Regions from separate parts of the Streptomyces sp. NPDC057694 genome, predicted to be linked through region 2. Evidence: riboswitches for the same ligand, from Rfam matches in the RefSeq annotation. Region 2 holds a riboswitch; the other holds the start of a gene.
The links. Region 2 has a riboswitch for ZMP and ZTP ahead of ACFVDP_RS02530 (bifunctional 5,10-methylenetetrahydrofolate dehydrogenase/5,10-methenyltetrahydrofolate cyclohydrolase). Riboswitches for the same ligand answer to the same signal wherever they lie in the genome.
Positions count from the first base shown of each region.

Region 1 (4,808 bases), on a different contig from region 2:
GGGACGACGGCCGTTTCCCGCACGTGGTGGCGACGATCGTGTGGGGCATCACCGGGGTGGGCGGCTGGCCCGAGACGCGGCGGGCGCCGGGCACCGACACGGCCATCGAGCGCCAGGACCAGCTGGTCGTCGCCGACGACGGCACTCCGTGGATCCGTACGGACCCCATGGTCGACGTGAACGACGACGATCTGCGCTGGCACCACGCCTCCCCCGCCCTCGTCGCCGAACTGCGGCACGCCGGAGTGTTCCCGGCGGAGACGGCGGCCGACGCGCACGCCGGCGTACCTCTGTGGGACAAGGTCCGCTGGGCGCTGGGCGGGCTCGTCGCGGGCCTCGCCCTGGCCTGGGCGGTGTGGCGGATGCGCGGGCGGCTGCCGCGTCCCCCGGGAGAACCCCGGGAGCCGCGGCAGCAGCTCGTCGGCTGAAACAGGCCCGGGCCGCTGTGTCAGCCGAGGTCGATCTGCCCGTACAGCGGGAAGCCGGCCAGCAGGTCGGTGGCGCGGTGGGCGACCTCGTCGGCGATCTTCGGCTCCAGGACGTGGCTCGCCTTGGAGGGGGCGCCGGACTTGGTGGTGCCGGGCTCGGAGGAGGTCAGGACCCGGTCGATGAGCGCGGCGATCTCGTCCATCTCGGCGGTGCCCAGGCCGCGCGTGGTGAGCGCCGGGGTGCCGATGCGGATGCCGGAGGTGTACCAGGCGCCGTTCGGGTCGGCCGGGATGGCGTTGCGGTTGGTGACGACGCCGGAGTCGAGCAGCGCGGACTCGGCCTGGCGGCCGGTGAGGCCGTAGGAGGAGGCCACGTCGATGAGGTTGAGGTGGTTGTCGGTGCCGCCGGTGACGAGGGTGGCGCCGCGCCGGGTCAGCCCCTCGGCCAGCGCCTTGGCGTTGTCGACGATGCGCTGCGCGTAGTCCTGGAAGGCGGGCTGCCGCGCCTCGGCGAGGGCGACGGCCTTGGCGGCCATGACGTGCGGCAGCGGCCCGCCGAGCACCATCGGGCAGCCGCGGTCGACCTGGTCCTTGAGGGAGTCGTCGCACAGCACCATGCCGCCGCGCGGGCCGCGCAGCGACTTGTGGGTGGTGGTCGTGACGATCTGCGCGTGCGGGACCGGGTCGAAGTCACCGGTGAGCACCTTGCCCGCGACGAGACCGGCGAAGTGCGCCATGTCGACCATGAGCGTCGCGCCGACCTCGTCGGCGATCTCCCGCATGATCCGGAAGTTCACCAGGCGCGGGTACGCGGAGTACCCGGCGACGAGGATCAGCGGCTTGAACTCCCGGGCCTGCGCGCGCAGCGCCTCGTAGTCGATGAGGCCGGTGGTGGGGTCGGTGCCGTACGAACGCTGGTCGAACATCTTTCCTGAGATGTTCGGTCGGAAGCCGTGCGTGAGGTGGCCGCCCGCGTCGAGCGACATGCCGAGCATCCGCTGGTTGCCGAAGGCCTGGCGCAGCTCGGCCCAGTCGGCGTCGCTCAGGTCGTTCATCTGCCGGACGCCGGTCTTGGCGAGGAACGGCACCTCGACGCGGTCGGCGAGCACGGCCCAGAACGCGACGAGGTTGGCGTCGATGCCGGAGTGCGGCTGGACGTAGGCGTGCCGGGCGCCGAACAGCTCGCGGGCGTGCTCGGCGGCGATCGACTCGACGGTGTCGACGTTGCGGCAGCCGGCGTAGAAGCGGCGGCCGACGGTGCCCTCGGCGTACTTGTCGCTGAACCAGTTGCCCATGGCCAGGAGCGTGGCCGGAGACGCGTAGTTCTCGGACGCGATCAGCTTGAGCATCTCGCGCTGGTCGGTGAGCTCCTGCCCGATGGCGTCGGCGATGCGCGGCTCTACGCTGCGTACGACATCGAGAGCGGCGCGGTACGCGGTGGACTCGGGGGTGAGGTCGGGCGTGGTCATGAAGGGCTGCCTCCGGACACGGTCGGTTCGCGGTCGGCCCAGGCGCACGGCACACAGTTCACGAGCCGCTCCCCGATGGTCGGTCCCATCCCAGCGCGCCAGTCACGGCTCGTTTCTCACATTACCGGGCGCGCCGTCGGGCGAGGTTTCCGCGTCCGGCATGCGAGCCACGATAGGAACGGGCCACAAGCCCGTCCCGCACTGCCCGCCGAGTGCCGTACGAACGGAGATCCCGTGACTTCTGTGACTCCCGACCGCGCCACGCAGGACTTCATCGCCGCGTCCGACGCGCACAGCGCGCACAACTACCATCCGCTGCCGGTGGTCGTCGCCACGGGCGACGGCGCCTGGCTGACGGATGTCGAGGGGCGGCGCTATCTGGACATGCTCGCCGGCTACTCCGCGCTCAACTTCGGGCACGGCAACCGGCGGCTGATCGAGGCGGCCAAGGCCCAGTTGGAGCGGGTGACGCTGACGTCGCGCGCCTTCCACCACGACCGGTTCGCCGACTTCTGCACGCAGCTCGCCGAGCTGTGCGGCAAGGACATGGTGCTGCCGATGAACACGGGCGCGGAGGCGGTGGAGACCGCCGTGAAGACCGCCCGGAAGTGGGGGTACCGAGTCAAGGGCGTACCCGACGGACGGGCCCGGATCGTGGTGGCGAGCGACAACTTCCACGGGCGTACGACGACGATCGTCAGCTTCTCCACGGACCCGGAGGCGCGGGCCGACTTCGGGCCGTACACGCCGGGCTTCGACATCGTTCCGTACGGGGATCTCGACGCGCTGCGGGCCGCGGTCACGGACGAGACGGTGGCCGTGCTGCTCGAACCCATCCAGGGCGAGGCGGGGGTCCTGGTGCCGCCGCCCGGCTATCTCGCGGGCGTACGAGAGCTGACGCGCGAGCGGAACGTCCTGTTCGTCGCGGACGAGATCCAGTCGGGGCTCGGGCGGACCGGCCGGACGTTCGCGTGCGAGCACGAGGGCGTGGTGCCGGACGTGTACGTGCTGGGGAAGGCGCTCGGCGGCGGTGTCGTGCCGGTGTCGGCGGTGGTCGCCGACCGCGAGGTGCTCGGCGTGTTCCGGCCGGGCGAGCACGGGTCGACGTTCGGCGGGAACCCCCTCGCCTGCGCGGTGGGGCTCGAAGTGATCGCGATGCTGCGCGACGGGGAGTTCCAGCGGCGGGCCACCGAGCTGGGCGAGCATCTGCACGCCGAGCTGGCCTCGCTGGCCGGGACGGGGAAGGTGACGCAGGTGCGGGGCCGCGGGCTCTGGGCGGGCGTCGACATCGATCCCGCGTACGGGACGGGCCGGGAGATCTCCGAGAAGCTGCTGGCCCGGGGTGTCCTGGTGAAGGACACCCACGGGTCGACGATCCGGATCGCGCCGCCGCTGGTGATCGGCAAGGAGGATCTGGACTGGGGTCTGGATCAGCTGCGGGCGGTGCTGGGGGTGTAGTACCTCAGGCGGTCACAGGATCACGTGGGGCAGGAAGCGGGCGTACTCGTCCGTGACCGGCCCCGCCGACTCCCGGATGCCGAGTCCGGCGGCCTCGCCGTCGACGACCCAGGCGCCGAGCACCGTGCGGTTCCCGTCGAAGTCGGGCAGGGGCGCCAACTCCTGGTAGCAGCAGGGCTCTTCGGGATCGGGGGTGGCGGGAGCGGAACCCGGTTCGTGCAGGGTGACGCCCTCGCCCTCCCTCCCCAGCAGCGGCTTGGCGACGTAACCGGTGGTGGTGGCGAGGTCGCGGGGGCCGTCGACGTGGGCGGCCAGCAGGTTCGGGTGGTCCGGGTACAGCTCCCACAGGACGGCGAGCAGTGCCTTGTTGCTGAGGAGCATCTTCCAGGCGGGCTCGATCCACAGGGTGCTGCCGGTGCCGCCGCCGTTGTCGAGGGTGTCCAGGACGTGGTCGGCGAACGCGTCCGTGGTCAGCCACTCCCACGGGTACAGCTTGAAGCAACTGCGGATGAAGCGGAGCCGGTTGTCGACGAAGCGGCCCGAGAGGTCGTCCCAGCCGATCTCCTCCATGGAGATCCAGTCGGTGTCGAGGCCCGCCTGTTCCGCGGTCTCCTTCAGATAGCCGACGGTCATCAGGTCCTCGCCGAGTTCGTCGGCGGCGGAGTGCGCGAAGTGCAGGGGGCTGCCGGGCGGCAGCAGGGCCGCCTGGCGCTTCCAGGCGTCGACGAGGCGTTCGTGGAGGGAGTTCCACTGGTCGGCGCCGGGGAAGCGCTCCTCCATCCAGAACCACTGGGGGCTCGCCGCCTCGACGAGGGAGGTGGGCGTGTCGGCGTTGTACTCCAGGAGCTTCGCCGGGCCCGTGCCGTCGTAACGGAGGTCGAACCGCCCGTACAGGGAGGGGAGTTCGTTGCGTCGCCGCCAGGACTCGGTGACCGCGCGCACGACGCGCGGGTCGGTGATGCCGAGATCGGCGAAGCGGTCGCGATCGACGATGTGCCCGGCCGCGGCGAGGCACATCGCGTGCAGTTCCTCGACGACCTCCTCCAGCGCCTCGACCTCGGGCAGGGAGAACTCGTAGTAGGCGCTCTCGTCCCAGTACGGGCGCAGCGAGTCGTCGGGGTAGCGGGTCAGCGGGTAGATGAGCCCCTGCTCCTCCACGATCCGCTGCCAGCCGGGACGCGGGGTGATGGCGTGTCTGCGCATGTCCGCCTCAGCCGCCCGATCCGCCCTTGCCGCCGAATCCGCCGCGCGAGACGCCGGAGCCGCCGGAGGAGCCGCCGGAGGACTTGTTGAACGACCCGCTCTTGACGCGGCTGCCGCTCTTCGAACCTCCGTAGTACCAACCGGCGTTGCCGCCCGACGAACCACTCTTGCAGTACTTGTCGTCGACGACCTTGTAGCCCTTTTTGGTGGTGTAGCTGTCGCGGTCGACGCAGCGCTTGTCCGGGTCGGA
Region 1 covers NZ_JBHVIX010000003.1:398,411-403,218, reverse strand. The annotation lists gene ACFVDP_RS11690 (hypothetical protein) at 1-428, shown strand, start outside; gene ACFVDP_RS11685 (glycine hydroxymethyltransferase) at 449-1,897, opposite strand; ZMP/ZTP riboswitch at 1,927-2,013, opposite strand; gene rocD (ornithine--oxo-acid transaminase) at 2,141-3,355, shown strand; gene ACFVDP_RS11675 (glutathionylspermidine synthase family protein) at 3,368-4,558, opposite strand; gene ACFVDP_RS11670 (hypothetical protein) at 4,566-4,808, opposite strand, start outside.
Region 1: another riboswitch for ZMP and ZTP. It lies ahead of ACFVDP_RS11685 (glycine hydroxymethyltransferase); the one in region 2 lies ahead of ACFVDP_RS02530 (bifunctional 5,10-methylenetetrahydrofolate dehydrogenase/5,10-methenyltetrahydrofolate cyclohydrolase).

Region 2 (4,808 bases):
GTTCCCCCACGTCTCGGCTACGGCAATCAGTCACCGTCACCGTTGATCCCGGCGGGCTCGACCCTCGTCTTCGTGGTGGACCTGCTCGACTCGTATTCCAGCACGGCCGGGTGGAGCAACTCCTAGGGAGTGTCTACGGCTGTTCTTCTCGGCCGGCCGGGGCGCGATTCGGTCGGCGGTTCCCGCGACCGGCGGCTGGAGGGGTGCGTGGTCGCAGGCGCTCGCCCTGCGGTCCGAACATGATCAGGTACTCGACCGGACCGCCGGGGCCGGCGTTCGCCACCCCGTGCGGGGTCCGGGTGTCGAACTCGGCGAAGTCCCCGGACGTCAGGACGAGGTCCTGGTCGCCGAGCGCGAGCCACAGCCGCCCGTACAGGACGCACAGCCACTCGTGGCCGTCGTGGGAGACCTGCCGGGGCCGCGCGGGCGGGTCCTCAAGGGCGGGCAGTACGTGCTTGTGGGCGTGCAGGCCGCCGACGTATCTGGTCAGTGGCAGCACCACCTTGTCGTCGCCGAAGCTCAGCGGCACCGCAGCGCGCGGCTCGGGCGTGGAGGCGGGTGCGGTGCCGGCCAGCTCGTCCAGGGAAACGCCGTACTCCTTCGCCAGTCGCAGCAGCACCTCCAGGGTGGGCTTGCGCCGGCCGGTCTCGATCCGGGACAGCGTGCTGATCGAGATGCCGGTCGCGCGGCTGACACCGGTGAGCGTCGCGCCGCGGTGCTCGCGCGCGGCCCGCAGCCGGGACCCCATCGCGGCCAGTGCGCCGTCCACGTCGTCGACTGCCACCCTGCCGCCCCTTCTTGCCGTGCCGCTTTACCGCCCTGTCCTGCGAGTTTGCCAGAATGTCAACGCTGATCGCGTCGGACGGATGCCGCGCTGCATGATCGACAGGTAGTCGCGTCGCCAGCGAACCGAGGAGAACCCCATGCAGCCCGAGCCGTCCGCCGAACCCCGCCACCGCACCGTCGACGCCCCGGCCGGGCGCCTGCACCTGGTCGAGCAGGGCAGCGGTCCGCTGGTCCTGCTCGTGCACGGTTTCCCCGAGTCCTGGTACTCCTGGCGCCGCCAGCTCCCGGCCCTCGCCGCGGCCGGCTACCGGGCGGTGGCCGTCGATGTGCGCGGCTACGGTCGCTCTTCCAAGCCGGAGGCGACGGACGCCTACCGGATGCTCGACCTGGTGGCGGACAACGTCGCCGTCGTACGCGCCCTCGGCGAGGAGCACGCGGTGGTCGTCGGCCACGACTGGGGCTCGAACATCGCCGCGACCTCGGCCCTGCTCCACCCGGAGGTGTTCCGCGCGGTCGGCCTGTTGAGCGTCCCCTACACGCCGCCCGGCGGCCCCCGCCCCACCGATGTCTTCGGCCGGATCGGCGGCCCCGAGCAGGAGTTCTACGTCTCCTACTTCCAGGAGCCGGGCCGCGCCGAGGCGGAGATCGAGCCCGACGTCCGGGGCTGGCTCGCCGGCTTCTACGCGGCGCTGTCCGCCGACACCATGCCCGCCCAGGGCGAGCCCGACCCGCACTTCGTCGCCCACGGCGGCCGGCTGCGCGACCGCTTCCCCACGGGGGTCCTCCCGACCTGGCTGAACGAGGACGAACTCGACGTGTACGCCGGGGAGTTCGAGCGCACAGGGATCACCGGCGCACTCAACCGCTACCGCAACATGGACCGGGACTGGGCAGACCTGACCCCGCACCGCGGAGCCCCGATCGAGCAGCCGTCCCTGTTCATCGGCGGCGCCCGGGACGCGTCCACTACCTGGATGGCCGACGCCATCGACGCCTACCCCACGACCCTCCCCGGCCTGTCGGCCTCCCACCTCTTGGACGGCTGCGGCCACTGGATCCAGCAGGAGCGCCCCGACGAGGTCAACCGCCTGCTGACCGACTGGCTCGCCACCCTCCACGGCTAGGTGATGCCGAGCAGCCTGTTCCAGCGCTCAGGACTGGTGGAGTGCGAGCTGGTTCGCGGCAGCTGAGACGGTCTGCGCCAGCAGCACAGCGATCGTCATCGGCCCGACACCGCCGGGCACCGGAGTGATCAGGCGGGCGCGGGTGAGGGCGGATTCGAAGTCGACGTCACCGATGTTGCCGGGGTTGTAACCCGCGTCGATCACCACCGCACCGGGTTTGATGTCCTCGCCACGGATCAGCCGGGGCTGTCCCACAGCCGCGACCAGCACATCCGCTTCCCGGACGATCTCCGACAGGCCCGCCGTCCGGGAGTGGCAGTAGGTCAGTGTCGCGTCCTTGGCGAGCAGCATCATGCCTACCGGCTTGCCGAGGATCGCGCTGCGCCCCACTACGACGGCGTGCTTACCGGCGAGGTCGACGTCGTACTCCTCCAGCAGGCGCATGATCCCGCCCGGTGTGCAGGAGGCAAACCCCGGAAGCGCGAAGCTCATCGCGGCGAAGGAACGCATCGTGACCCCGTCGACGTCCTTCTCCGGGGCGATGGCCTCGAATGCCGCTCGCTCGTCGATGTGCGGGCCGCACGGATGCTGGAGCAGGATGCCGTGCACGTCCGGATCGTCGGACAGGCCGGCGAGTGTGTCGACGAGCTCGGTGGTCGTGGTGGTGGCGGGCAGAGCGATGTGGCGTGACTGGATGCCGGCCTTCGCACACCGGGCTCGTTTCATGCGGACGTAGGTGGCGGATGCGGGGTCCTCGCCGACCAGCACGGTCGCCAGGCAGGGGCTGGTTCCGGTGCGGTGTGCGATCTCCGCCGCCTTGGCGGCGGTCTCTTCGACGAGACGTGCGGCGAGGCGGGTGCCGTCCATGAGCTGTGCTGTACGGGACATCGTGGCTCTCCGGGCGTTGCTGACCACTCGCCCAGGCGCACGGCATCGACATCTCGTCGGACCGCTCCCCGGTGGTGCTCCACCTCAGCGCCAGTCACGGCCTGCACGTCACTTTAGTAGACCGTCATGGAGACCGTCATGGCCCTTTGCGGAGCGCTACCGGAATCACCGGGCCGGTCCGCCTGATTCTCGAAGTCCTACGAGTCCTTCTTCTTGACCGCGGCCGCGGCGTCGACGATGCCCAGGCCCAGCTTGGCGGCCTTGTCCGGGTTGGCGGCCGTGTCGCGGATGGTGGCGATGATGTCGTCCGGCTTCAGGCCCTGCTGGTGCAGCAGCGCGGCGACTGCGGAGACGTAGGGCGAGGCCATCGACGTACCGGACAGTTCCCCGTACCCGGAGGTGTTCTTCAGGGACTCCTTCGTGCGGTACGTGGGCAGCGTGGAGAGGATGTCGACGCCGGGCGCCGAAACGGCCTTCTCCGCGCCGAAGTTGGAGAACGAGGCCGCCTTGCCGTTCTGGTCACTGGCGCCCACGACGAGCACCGGGGTGTCGACCTTGTACGGCTGGGTGTTCTCGCCGTCGTTGCCCGCGGCGGCGACGACGACCGCGCCCTTGTCGTGGGCGTGCTGGATGGCCTGGTTGAGGATGCCGCCCTGGAGCAGGTTGGACATCAGCGGGCCCTCGCCGAGAGAGAGGTTAATGACGTCGGCGCCGTGGTCGGCCGCCCACACGATGCCCCTGGTGATGTTCGCGTTGGAGCCCGAGCCGTCGGCGCCGAGCACCCGGACCGGCATGATCTTCGCGCTGGGCGCGCCGCCCGCGATGCCCACCCCGTTGTCGGTGTGGGCCGCGGCGATGCCGGACACGTGCGTGCCGTGGCCGTTCATGTCCTTGGGCTCGTCGTCGTTGTCGACGAAATCGTGGCCGTCCACGAAGCGGCCCTTGAGGTCGGGGTGGTCGAGGTCGGCGCCGGTGTCGACGACGGCGATGACCGTGTCGTCGCCCTTCGACGTCTTCCAGGCGTCCGGCAGCTTGATCGCGTCGAGCGCCCACTGGTCGTCGCGCTTCGGATCGGGCTTGCTGTCGTCGCCCCCGCAGGCGGTGACGGTCAGCAGCAGTGCGGCCGCGAAACAACAGGCGAGAGGTGTCCGGATACGCATGGTTCGAGCCTGCGGTCGGGCCGGTGACCCCGCATGCAGGAACCCGCCATACGGGGCATGTGCGCACCCGAGGCGATCACCGGCAACATGCCCCCGGGTGGGCGGGGGTTGACTTCGTCGAGGAACGCGGGCCGGCCGTCACGTCAGTGTCCGTCGGGCCGGAACCGGGTCGGCGTGGAGGCACGGATCATTTCCAGTGGCTCGGTGAAGTGCGCGTTGGCGTAGCGCCCCCAGTAGCGGGCGGTGGCTCTGACCAGGTCTTCGTCGAGGTACGCGCGGGTCCGTGCCTGCGAGCCATGGGCGCGGATCGCGGCGAGTTTGGCCTCCAGGTCCCGCTCGCGCAGGTCCACGAAACGGTTGGGCTGGAAGGTGACCATGGCGGACGGTGACTGGTAGCAGCCGACGCGCGGCACCGAGCGGGCGGCGACGAGCGTGGCGCGGTGCACGGCCCGGTGGTCCTGGTGCGTGTCCTTGTCGGAATGGACGAGGACGATCTCCGGCTGGACGCGGCGCACGACCCGCTCGATGGCCCGCACCGTGGCCGAGGAATCGTCGATGGCACCGTCCGGGAAGTCCTCCATCACGAGCACGGCGCCCAGTACGTGCGCGGCCCGTTGCGCCTCCGCGGTGCGCTCTGCGGGGTCACCGCCTCCGCTGCCGTGGGACATGGTCAGCACCGTGGCGTCCCATCCGCGCCTGACGAGCCGGTGGATGGTGCCGCCGACCCCGATCTCCGCGTCGTCCGGGTGCGCCCCGACCACCAGGGCCCGCTTGTTGCTGGGACTGATGGCGTCGATCGGATCAGGGCGTTGCCGCAGTACCCGTTCCAGTACAGCGAGCAGGCCGTCGT
Region 2 covers NZ_JBHVIX010000001.1:512,168-516,975, forward strand. The annotation lists gene ACFVDP_RS02515 (FKBP-type peptidyl-prolyl cis-trans isomerase) at 1-126, shown strand, start outside; gene ACFVDP_RS02520 (helix-turn-helix domain-containing protein) at 134-784, opposite strand; gene ACFVDP_RS02525 (alpha/beta fold hydrolase) at 924-1,910, shown strand; gene ACFVDP_RS02530 (bifunctional 5,10-methylenetetrahydrofolate dehydrogenase/5,10-methenyltetrahydrofolate cyclohydrolase) at 1,938-2,798, opposite strand; ZMP/ZTP riboswitch at 2,821-2,906, opposite strand; gene ACFVDP_RS02535 (S8 family peptidase) at 2,996-3,958, opposite strand; gene ACFVDP_RS02540 (PIG-L deacetylase family protein) at 4,102-4,808, opposite strand, start outside.